DNA from 3 places in the Trichococcus sp. TS_SC_9 genome. Region 1 is predicted to be linked to each of the others. Evidence: riboswitches for the same ligand, from Rfam matches in the RefSeq annotation. Region 1 holds a riboswitch; each other region holds the start of a gene.

Region 1 (3,277 bases):
GTGTGACTGCCGTCGTAGGTCAGTTCGCTGTAGATCTCATCGCTGAGGACAAACACATCATATTTCCTGACGACATCGGCCAAGGCTTCGACTTCCGCCTGCGTGTAAGTGGCTCCGGTCGGGTTGTTCGGATAGGTAAGCACGACCATCTTCGTTTCCGGATTCTCATCCAACGCCGCCGTCAGGTCCTCTGGTGTGATCAGAAAACCCGTCTCGGATGTGTCGATTTTGACGCTCTGGCCGCCAGCCAAATGCGTAACGTATTCATACTGCGGGAAGGCTGGCGATTGAATGATCACTTTGTCGCCCGGATTCATCAGCGCGAACATCGACGCAGTGATCGCTTCCGTTGCGCCGACAGTCAGGATGATGTCGGTCTCGGCGTTGTAATGCAGGCCGTATTTCCGCTCCATGAACTTCGCGACTTCCTTGCGGGTCTCAAGGACACCGGCGGAAGGGGCGTAATGCGTCTGATTCTGGTTCAAAGCCTCTGCGGCCGCCGCCTTGATGAAATCCGGCGTATCGAAATCTGGCTCCCCCATTGTGAAACGGATCAGATCCTTCACGTCGCTGATGGCCGCGTCAAAGTTGCGGATGGGCGACCCCTTCAGTTGCTTCACAAAACGGTTCGTTTCTCTGCTCATAATTTATCTCCTCCGGATGAAATATCCTTTATCAATGTATAGTCGAACATGCGCCAGCCGATTGCTGACGCCCAATATCATGAAAATAACATAACACGATTGCAGACGTATTTCTATGCAAAGTTGCGTACTCTTGGGTGAAAATTAGAAATCCGCGAGTTTGATGAGCGTTTTCACATAGGAGTGGCCGATCCTGCCCAGCACTTTCCGATCCGGAGTCCAGCCCGCGCCTTGCCATGCAACTCCAAAACACTTAGAGACCAAGTTGAATCCAGCTTCTGCCCCGGAGCGGTTGACAGTTCTGGCGGATAAGTGTACGATTAGAAAAATAAAATGAATCTCCAAGCAAAAAGAGGTCGCGGCTGGTCAAGATTACCGCAAGGGAAAGGGACGGTCGCCGAAGCATGCAGATGCTGGACCCAGGTTGAACAAATGTGGGGCTGTTCCATTGTTGTTGCCCGATGACAATGGATTGCGCTTTAGCTTGGTTGGGCGAATGCAGGTCTCCGTAGCCGTAAGCACTCGCTTACCGCTATTTTTTTTGCATTTCAGCAACAAACGGCTGCCTGCCGCATAAGGCAAACACAGGCTAGCATGCTATAATGGGCATGTTGGAACAGAAAAAATGATCGGGAGGAAACATCAAAATGAGCGAACTATTATTGACAGATGCTTACGAAATCGCAGCATATATCAAAGCTGCCGAAAAGCAAACACCTATAAAACTATACATCAAAGGGGATTTCGAGAATCCTGCCTACGAAGGCTTGAAATTCTTCGGAAACGGAGACAGCTACACAGTCTTCGGCGACGCTGCAGCGATCTATCCTTTCTTGGAAGAAAACAAAGATAAGATCAAAGATCATGTGATGGAATACGACAGACGCAATTCTGCGATTCCGTTGTTGGACACTACCAAAATTGAAGCGCGCATCGAGCCAGGTTCATTCATCCGTGATCACGTGACAATCGGCAAGAGTGCCGTCATCATGATGGGTGCGGTCATCAACATCGGCGCAATCATCGGCGAAGGCACAATGATCGATATGGGCGCGGTGGTCGGCGCACGCGGCACAATCGGCAAAAATTGCCACATCGGAGCAGGCGCAGTGGTTGCAGGCGTCCTTGAGCCACCATCGAAATCACCAGTCATCATCGAAGACGGTGTTCTGGTCGGCGCGAACGCTGTCATCATCGAAGGCGTGCACATCGGCGAAGGCGCTGTTGTCGCAGCAGGCGCAATCGTATTGGAAGACGTACCGGCTAACGCGGTTGTTGCGGGATCCCCTGCTAAAATCGTGAAGATGAAGGACGCTCAGACAAGCGAAAAAACCAAATTGTTGGCGGACTTAAGAGACTAATAACTAAACGCGGAGGGACCAGGTGAACAGCATGCAAATTGCAGAATTATATGATACGGTGAAGACGATCCGAAGGGAGCTCCACCAGATTCCGGAGATTGGCTTCGATCTGCCGTTGACTTCGGAATACGTCCGCCAAAAGCTGGTGTCGTTCGGTTATGAACCGATCAGCACCGCCGAAACGGGCTGGGTAGCCGTCCTGAAGGGCAAGTTCCCAGAGGCTGTCGCTTTCCGTGCGGACATGGACGCCCTGGAAGTAACCGAGGAAACAGGAGCGGATTTCGCTTCCCTTCATTCGGGCAAAATGCATGCGTGCGGACACGATGGGCACATGGCCTTATTGTTGGGTTTCGCAAAATACCTGAAGTCCCTGCCGATTTTGGAAAAGTCCGTCGTTTTGGTCTTCCAGCCGGCTGAAGAAGGCCCGGGTGGCGCGAAATGGATCATGGACTCCGGCATTCTTCAGGAGCTGCAGGTCAAAAAAATCTACGGTTACCACCTGTATCCGAGTCTCCCTGAAGGCATTCTCGGCTTGGCAAAGGGACCATTGATGGCGCGCAACGGCGAATTCGACATCACGCTTGAGGGCGTCAGCTCGCATGCCGGGCAGCCGCACTTCGGCAAGGATGCCTTGATTGCCGCCGCACAGATCCTGCTCTCGGTCCAGAACATTCTGGCCCGCGATCTTGATCCCTTGCAACCAGCTGTCGTGAACATCGGCACGCTCCATGCCGGGGAAGCCCGCAATATCGTGGCCGGAAAAGCCGAGATGACCGGGACGATCCGGAGCTACGATAAGGCGGTCTATGCATCCATCAAGGAGCGCCTTGCCGATATCTGTGCAGGCATCGAGCGCATGAGCGGCGTCATCTGCACGTTGGATATCCGCGATTTCTATCCAGAAGTCACGAACGATGCGGAAATGATCGGCACGTTGATGGACGCGTTGCCGGCAGATGCCTACGAAGTCGTCAAACCATTGATGTTGGCCGAGGACTTCGCTTTCTACCAAGAGAGCATCCGCGGTGCCTTCATCCTGCTCGGGACCGGCCGTCCCGACATGGGTTGGACGCACCCGCTCCACAGCAGCCGCTTCAACTTCGACGAGAAGGTGCTGCTGCAGGGAATCGCTTGCTATGACCTGATCCTGGAAAAGGAAGGGCTGAAGGGCTAAAAGCCAACAGTCAAGTTACCGAACACAAAATATACAACCAAAAAGCACCCTCACCAGGGTGCTTTTTTCTTTCGAGGCACATAACGATTGCCGTCCTC
Region 2 (3,277 bases), 820 kb from region 1:
AATCTTGCCTTTCGGATAGTCGAACTCATTTTCGGCGATATAGGTAATCGTATCGACCGGATTCGTTATCAGGATGATGATGGCGTCTTTTGTATGTTCGGTGATGCTGGCCATGATCTTGCGAATTTCAACGGCATTCTCTTTGCCCATCAATGCTCTTGGGGGCATCGCCTCGCCCGGGCGAGGCTTCTCGCTGACGCCCGCGGAAATGATGATGACGTCCGCATCGGCGCAGTCTGCATAGTCGCCGGCATAGATTTTGCTGTTTGTCCGGTAGCTGGCGGCCAGCGCATGGCGGTGGTCCAATGCTTCTCCTCTTGCCGTTGCTTCATTGCTGTCGATCAGGACGATGTCGGAAAATAGGTTGAGGTGGCTGCAGTCGGTCAATACTTGCGAACCGACATGGCCGATACCTATGATGGCTAATTTTGTTTGGATCATAAGTCACATTTCCTTTCGTTTTGAGATATTGTCATGAATGGCTTGGTGCATGTCTGCTACAGAATAGAAGGTTGGCTCCAGCACCACTTTTTCATCTTCCGGTTTCCGGCGATGGTTGTACCACAACGATGTCCACCCAGCAGTCTGTCCGCCGATGATGTCCGTTTCGAAGGTATCCCCGATGAAGAGCAGCTCATCAGGGTTCGCTCCCAAAGCCTCCTGCACATGCGCGAAAGCCGCTGCGTGGGGTTTTGGATAACCGATTTTTTCGGAAATGAAGATGCGCACTGGCGGCACCCATCTCTCCAGTCCCAACGCGTTAAACTTTTTCATCTGGTGCTTTTCAGGGCCGTTTGTGAAGACCGCAATCGGAATGTTCTGACTTTTCAGCTCATTCAACAGCTGCCCGATCCCTGGGCTTAACGTGATTTCTGCTTGCCTTTTTTGGTAGGTTTCCTGGAAGTGCATGGCCTCTGCGGTAGTGAGCGTAAGACCCAAGTCGGCAAACGTATGCTGTGTGCGCATAATGTGGGACTCGGCCAGCGTCAGATTCCCGTTGGAGAACAGGTCGAAGGCGGTATCGCAATGCTCGCGGAAAAGAGCAAATGTGGCTTCGTCGTTGTAGCTGGTCTCCAAGCGGTAATTTTCCAACGCTCGGAAAAACGGACTTGCTGTGTCGTATAAAGTATCGTCCAAATCGAATAGAATAGTAAGCATTATTGAAGTAGTTCCTCCCTTTGGTTGTTGCAGTCAGTATAGCATCCGAAACCGGTTTTTTGAAATGGGAAAAATAGGGAAGGCGCGCCAAGATGCACGGCAATGGAATTGGCTGCTCAAATGGCGGGGCAAAGCGCTTTTTGTTGCAAATTAAAAATCAGTACAGTATAATAACATACAATAATGTCATACGATCATACAATAATGGAAGAGGCTGCGAACATCAAGAGTAAAATGCCCGTTTGAAAGGGGTGTTCGCCGAAATGCAGCGTTTGCTGTGTTGGGGTCAGGGTTAAGAATCCTGACACTGTCAGAACGATTTGCCCAAAATCGTTTGTGGAGTACTTTCGGTATTGCGGGCAGAAGGAAGCTGGATTATAGGGCCTTTTGCTTTATAGTCTATTTTTTTGCACAAAAACGGACTGAATTATCGTTGTTATGACGCTCTATGGGTAGAAAGGTGGATAAAAAGCGGCCGTATAAGAAGGGTTATTTGTTATTATTTTTGAGCAGTTAAAAAGGACTATATACATTAGGAGGAAATAGAGATGACAGTAAAAACATGGAAAAAAACAATGGCGGCATTGACAGGCTTGTTTATTTTGGCGGGTTGCGGTAACGGAGCCACTGATGATTCATCCGCGGCTAATGGTACAGCGGATTCTGAAACATTCACGGTTGGAATGGAAGCGGGCTATCCTCCTTTCAACTGGACACAAAATGACGACAGCAACGGTGCTGTGAAAATCGACGGCGCTGATGGTTATGCAAATGGCTATGATGTTCAGATGGCACAAAAAGTGGCAGATGGATTAGGCAAAGAACTGGTCATCGTCAAGACGGAATGGGATGGCTTGGTGCCGGCATTGGTTTCATCCAAAATCGATGCTATCGTTGCAGGTATGTCGCCAACGGAGGAACGTAAAGAAGCGATTGATTTCTCGGATTCCTACTACACGACTGAACTTGTGATTGTCGTAAAAGCGGATGGCGCTTATGCAGATGCGACAGCTTTAGCTGACTTCGCGGATGCGAAAGTCACAGCACAGTTGAATACATTGCACTATGGCGTCATCGATCAGATCGAAGGCGTGCAAAAGCAACCGGCAATGGACAGTTTCACTTCCATGCGCGTAGCTTTGGAGTCAGGTACAATTGATGCTTACGTATCGGAACGTCCAGAAGCCATCAGCGCTTCAGCAGCCAATTCTGCATTCAAAATGATCGAATTGGATGAAGCGGATACGTTTGAATTGTCCGCAGCTGATTCAGAAATCGCAATCGGTTTGATTAAAGAAAGTGAATTGAAAGATCAGATCAATGAGATTTTGAGTGGCATCACCGAAGAAGAACGCATCCAAATGATGGATGAAGCAATCCAAAACCAGCCGTCAGCTGAATAATCAAGGCGGACGGAATATCAAAAAGGGGCATACATTAAATGGAGTTTAGTTGGGTTATCCGAATCATCGAAGAAAACTGGAGACAGTTTTTATCCGGTGCATGGACAACATTATATATCGCTTTAATCGGAACTGTAATCGGACTGGGTATCGGTCTTATGATCGGCGTCATCCGTACGATCCCGGTTGCGGAATCGGGCTGGAAAAAACACGCGTACAATGTGGTGAATTTTTTGCTGTCATGCTACATCGAAATTTTCCGAGGAACGCCGATGATCGTGCAAGCGATGGTCATCTATTATGGGGCGGCTTTGGCATTTGATATCGACATGAACCGCATTTTTGCAGCGTTGCTGATTGTATCGGTCAATACGGGTGCTTATATGTCGGAAATTGTCCGCGGTGGGATCATATCCATCGACAAAGGGCAATTCGAAGCTGCTCAAGCGATCGGGATGAATCATCTGCAAACGATGCGGAATGTCGTCATGCCGCAAGTAATCCGGAATATTCTGCCGGCTACAGGGAACGAATTCGTCATCAACATCAAAGATACATCCGTATTGAACGTCATATCCGTTTCGGAATTGTTCTTTACGACCAAATCGATTTCCGGGAATAACTTCCGTTATTTCGAATCATTCTTCGTGGCTTCAATCATTTACTTCGTCATGACCTTCACGGTGACGCGCGTCCTGCGTGCCATTGAAAGAAAA
Region 3 (3,277 bases), 350 kb from region 1:
CCGGCCTGAAATTTGTGACGCAACACGTCCAAACACCGATTGCGGCTGACGAAAGTGCCTTCTCTGTGAAGGATGCCCACCACATCATCCAGACACAATCAGCCGACCTCATCAATATCAAACTGATGAAGACCGGGGGGATCCACGAGGCCCTCAAGATCTGTGCCGTAGCGGAAACGAACGGGGTGGACTGCATGATCGGCTGCATGCTGGAAAGCAAGATTTCGATCAGCGCAGCGGCCCATCTGGCAGCCGCCAAAAACTGCATCACGATGGTCGACCTCATTGGACCGTCGTTCTACAAAATCGAAGCCTATGAGGGCGGTCCGCTGTTCACAGGAGGCACGATCAAGTTGGGGGATGCGAACGGCATCGGTATCAACGCTTTTCCGAAAGCCCATTTCAAAAAACTCGGAATCGTGAAATAAATGTCCCACTTAAGAAGCCAAGGAAGGAAAAGCCATGAAGTTGAGAGAGTTTTATGTGAAACGAGCCATCGGTTTTGTCATCGTTATGCTTCTTGTACTGATTATTTTATTGCTCAACAAGTATATGCTGCATCTTTTCTGAAAAACATAAAACCGCCACCGGAAATATAAAATTCCGATGGCGGTTTTTGGCACTGTGTCTAGATCAATCCAACTTTTTTCATGGCTGCGGCCAAACGGTCAATGACCGCTTGATCGGCATCCGTCAACGGCAAACGCATTGGTCCGACATTGAAGCCCAGCAGTTGCATGCCGGCTTTTACAGGAATCGGATTCGGCTCCACGAACAGGCAGTCGATCAGTTCTTTGTACTCGGCTTGCATCGCGGCAGCTTTCTTGATGTCGCCATCCAGGAAGGCATGCGTCATTTCCGATGTAGCTTTCGGTGCGATATTGGCAAGGACAGAGATGACGCCTTTTGCGCCCAAACTCATCAATGGGATGATGGTGTCATCATTTCCGGAGTAGATGTCCAGACGATCGCCCAAAAGACTCAAATTGTCCACGGCCTGACTGAAGTTTCCGGTAGCGTCCTTCAATGAAACGATGTTCTCGATTTTGGCAAGCTCCACAAGAGACTCAGGAGTAATGTTCTGGCCGGTGCGGCCCGGCACATTGTAAAGCACGATCGGAACTTTCACGCTGTTGGCGATGGCTTTGTAATGCTCAATCAAGCCTTTTTGCGATGTTTTGTTGTAATAAGGGGTGACGCTGAGGATCGCATCCACACCCGTTGCCTCTACCGCGCGCGTCAATCCGACTCCGTGGCGCGTGTCATTGCTGCCAGCACCACCGATGACCGGGATGCGGCCGTTGACTTTTTCGACAGTGAAACGAATGAGATGAAGTTGTTCTTCATCCGTCAGCGTCGAAGCTTCCCCCGTGGTACCTGCGATGATGATCGAATCTGTGCCGTTCGCGATATGGAACTCGATCAGCTCTTCCAATACCTCGTAGTTGATTTCTTGGTTCTCCGTGTCTTTAAACGGCGTAACAATCGCAACGCCTGATCCTTCAAAAATAGCCATGCTTATCTTCCTCCTGAATTTTTTTTATTTATGAATAGACAAAAAACGACTATGAGCAAATGGTCTCATAGTCGTTCAAAACAGGCTGCTTAAGCTGAAGCGTTGCATCCATATAGTGAATTCCACCAATTTGCCCCAACGTGAGAAGCTCACCGAACAAAGCTGGGCGGCTTTGTCCGACAGTGCCAGATTTGTTCAACCTTGGCCCCAATACAGAGTATTTCGGCAGCAACACCTTTCAGGGAATCCCTTACTGATTGTTAACCGCGACCTCTTCATCACATCGAATCGTATTTTGTTACTTCCACACTATCAAATACAAATCAGTCTGTCAATCATATTCTGAGTGGATGCTTAGAAATTCCTTTGAAAAAGATGGCAAAAAAGACACATACGTTTAAGGGAGTCAAGGCCGCAGCGGGCAGGCGGCCGACAACCACAATGACCTCCGGTGAAGGCAAGCCCCGCCGGAGAAGGGAATCGTAAGCGGCGCTGTCCTCCGGCCGGGTCAGTCTCTCCGGAGGACAGCAATAAAACGGAACAGCATCTCCGGCGAGGACCGCCTGGCCGGAGATGACGAACCCATACCGTTCCCGTAAACATCCGGATGCTTCAAGGAACGCATATGCGCCGGCAATGTGATAAAATCAAATTGAGGAAACGCTTTTAAGGCAAGTCCAGAAAGGGATTCCGGAATGTTTTTTTGCAGGCCATCCGCGCAGAGATTATCTCCAGCGCACCGGCAAGGATGATGAGAGGACGTGAATAGCGATGAAGATTGAACATGTTGCAGTGTGGGTGGACGATTTGGAGCTGATGCGCGATTTTTATGTTCGTTTTTTTGATGGAAAGGCCAATAAATTATACCGGAATCCTGAAAAAGACTTCCAATCTTATTTTATTACTTTCCGTGAAGGAGGGGCCCGTTTGGAGCTTATGAAAAGGATGGATGTCAATGAACGCTATCCCCTTGATATGCTAGGCTGGGCGCATCTGGCCATTTCTGTCGGCAACAAACAGAACGTCGATTATTTCACGGACAGGCTCATCAAAGCGGGGTACACATGCAAAAGCCAGCCGCGCATCACAGGAGATGGCTACTATGAAAGCATGTTCCTCGACCCGGAAAAAAACGTCATCGAAATCACCATCTGAAAGAACAGTTAGATCTAAAAAGCAGGGAGCGGACAGCCATGAAGAAAAGAATCCATCTAATTTCCAATCAAACGAAAGCGGGAAGGGATATGCGCAAAAAGAGAACGCGCTTCCTGATTGCTGGATTGATCGGGACAAGTATCGGTATTTGCGGTGGATTCTTATTGCGTTGGGAATTGGCCCCTTTGATCGGTTGGGATAGTGCCGCAATCATTTTGTTGTATTTGCTGTGGAAGGATTTTCATCCGCATGATGGGACGGAAACGGAGCGGATTGCGCAAGAAGAGGACATCCAATATTCGACAATCGATTTTTTTGTCCTGATGGCATGTCTGATCAGCATCGGGGCCGTCGCATTGATGTTGACGACTCATGTACGCAGCTTCGGGACGATCGGATTTGGTCTGTTCAGCATCGTGCTCTCCTGGACGACGGTGCACAGCCTCTATATGCTGCGGTACGCGGAACTCTATTACCGTGATGTGAACGGCGGCGTCATCTTCGAGGGTACCGAAAAGCCTAATTTTTGGGACTTTGCTTATCTGGCGTTCACGATCGGGATGACTTACCAAGTCTCCGATACGACCTTCACGACGCCTGAATTCC

What was found. A riboswitch is a leader RNA that binds a small molecule or an ion and turns the genes downstream of it on or off. The one in region 1 is predicted to bind lysine.
Region 2: it holds a riboswitch for lysine, as region 1 does, so the genes downstream of both, AC0J5I_RS13925 (ABC transporter substrate-binding protein/permease) here and dapD (2,3,4,5-tetrahydropyridine-2,6-dicarboxylate N-acetyltransferase) in region 1, are expected to answer to the same signal.
Region 3: it holds a riboswitch for lysine, as region 1 does, so the genes downstream of both, dapA (4-hydroxy-tetrahydrodipicolinate synthase) here and dapD (2,3,4,5-tetrahydropyridine-2,6-dicarboxylate N-acetyltransferase) in region 1, are expected to answer to the same signal.

What each region holds. Positions count from the first base shown of each region.
Region 1 is NZ_CM149591.1:2,062,855-2,066,131, forward strand. It holds gene AC0J5I_RS09940 (aminotransferase class I/II-fold pyridoxal phosphate-dependent enzyme) at 1-644, opposite strand, end outside; lysine riboswitch at 987-1,132, shown strand; gene dapD (2,3,4,5-tetrahydropyridine-2,6-dicarboxylate N-acetyltransferase) at 1,292-2,005, shown strand; gene AC0J5I_RS09950 (M20 metallopeptidase family protein) at 2,037-3,179, shown strand.
Region 2 is NZ_CM149591.1:2,878,623-2,881,899, reverse strand. It holds gene AC0J5I_RS13935 (lactate/malate family dehydrogenase) at 1-441, opposite strand, end outside; gene AC0J5I_RS13930 (HAD family hydrolase) at 445-1,158, opposite strand; lysine riboswitch at 1,359-1,513, shown strand; partial or broken gene AC0J5I_RS13925 (ABC transporter substrate-binding protein/permease) at 1,707-3,277, shown strand, end outside.
Region 3 is NZ_CM149591.1:1,709,706-1,712,982, forward strand. It holds gene AC0J5I_RS08340 (dipeptide epimerase) at 1-428, shown strand, start outside; gene dapA (4-hydroxy-tetrahydrodipicolinate synthase) at 629-1,516, opposite strand; lysine riboswitch at 1,654-1,800, opposite strand; gene AC0J5I_RS08350 (VOC family protein) at 2,288-2,671, shown strand; gene AC0J5I_RS08355 (DUF1345 domain-containing protein) at 2,710-3,277, shown strand, end outside.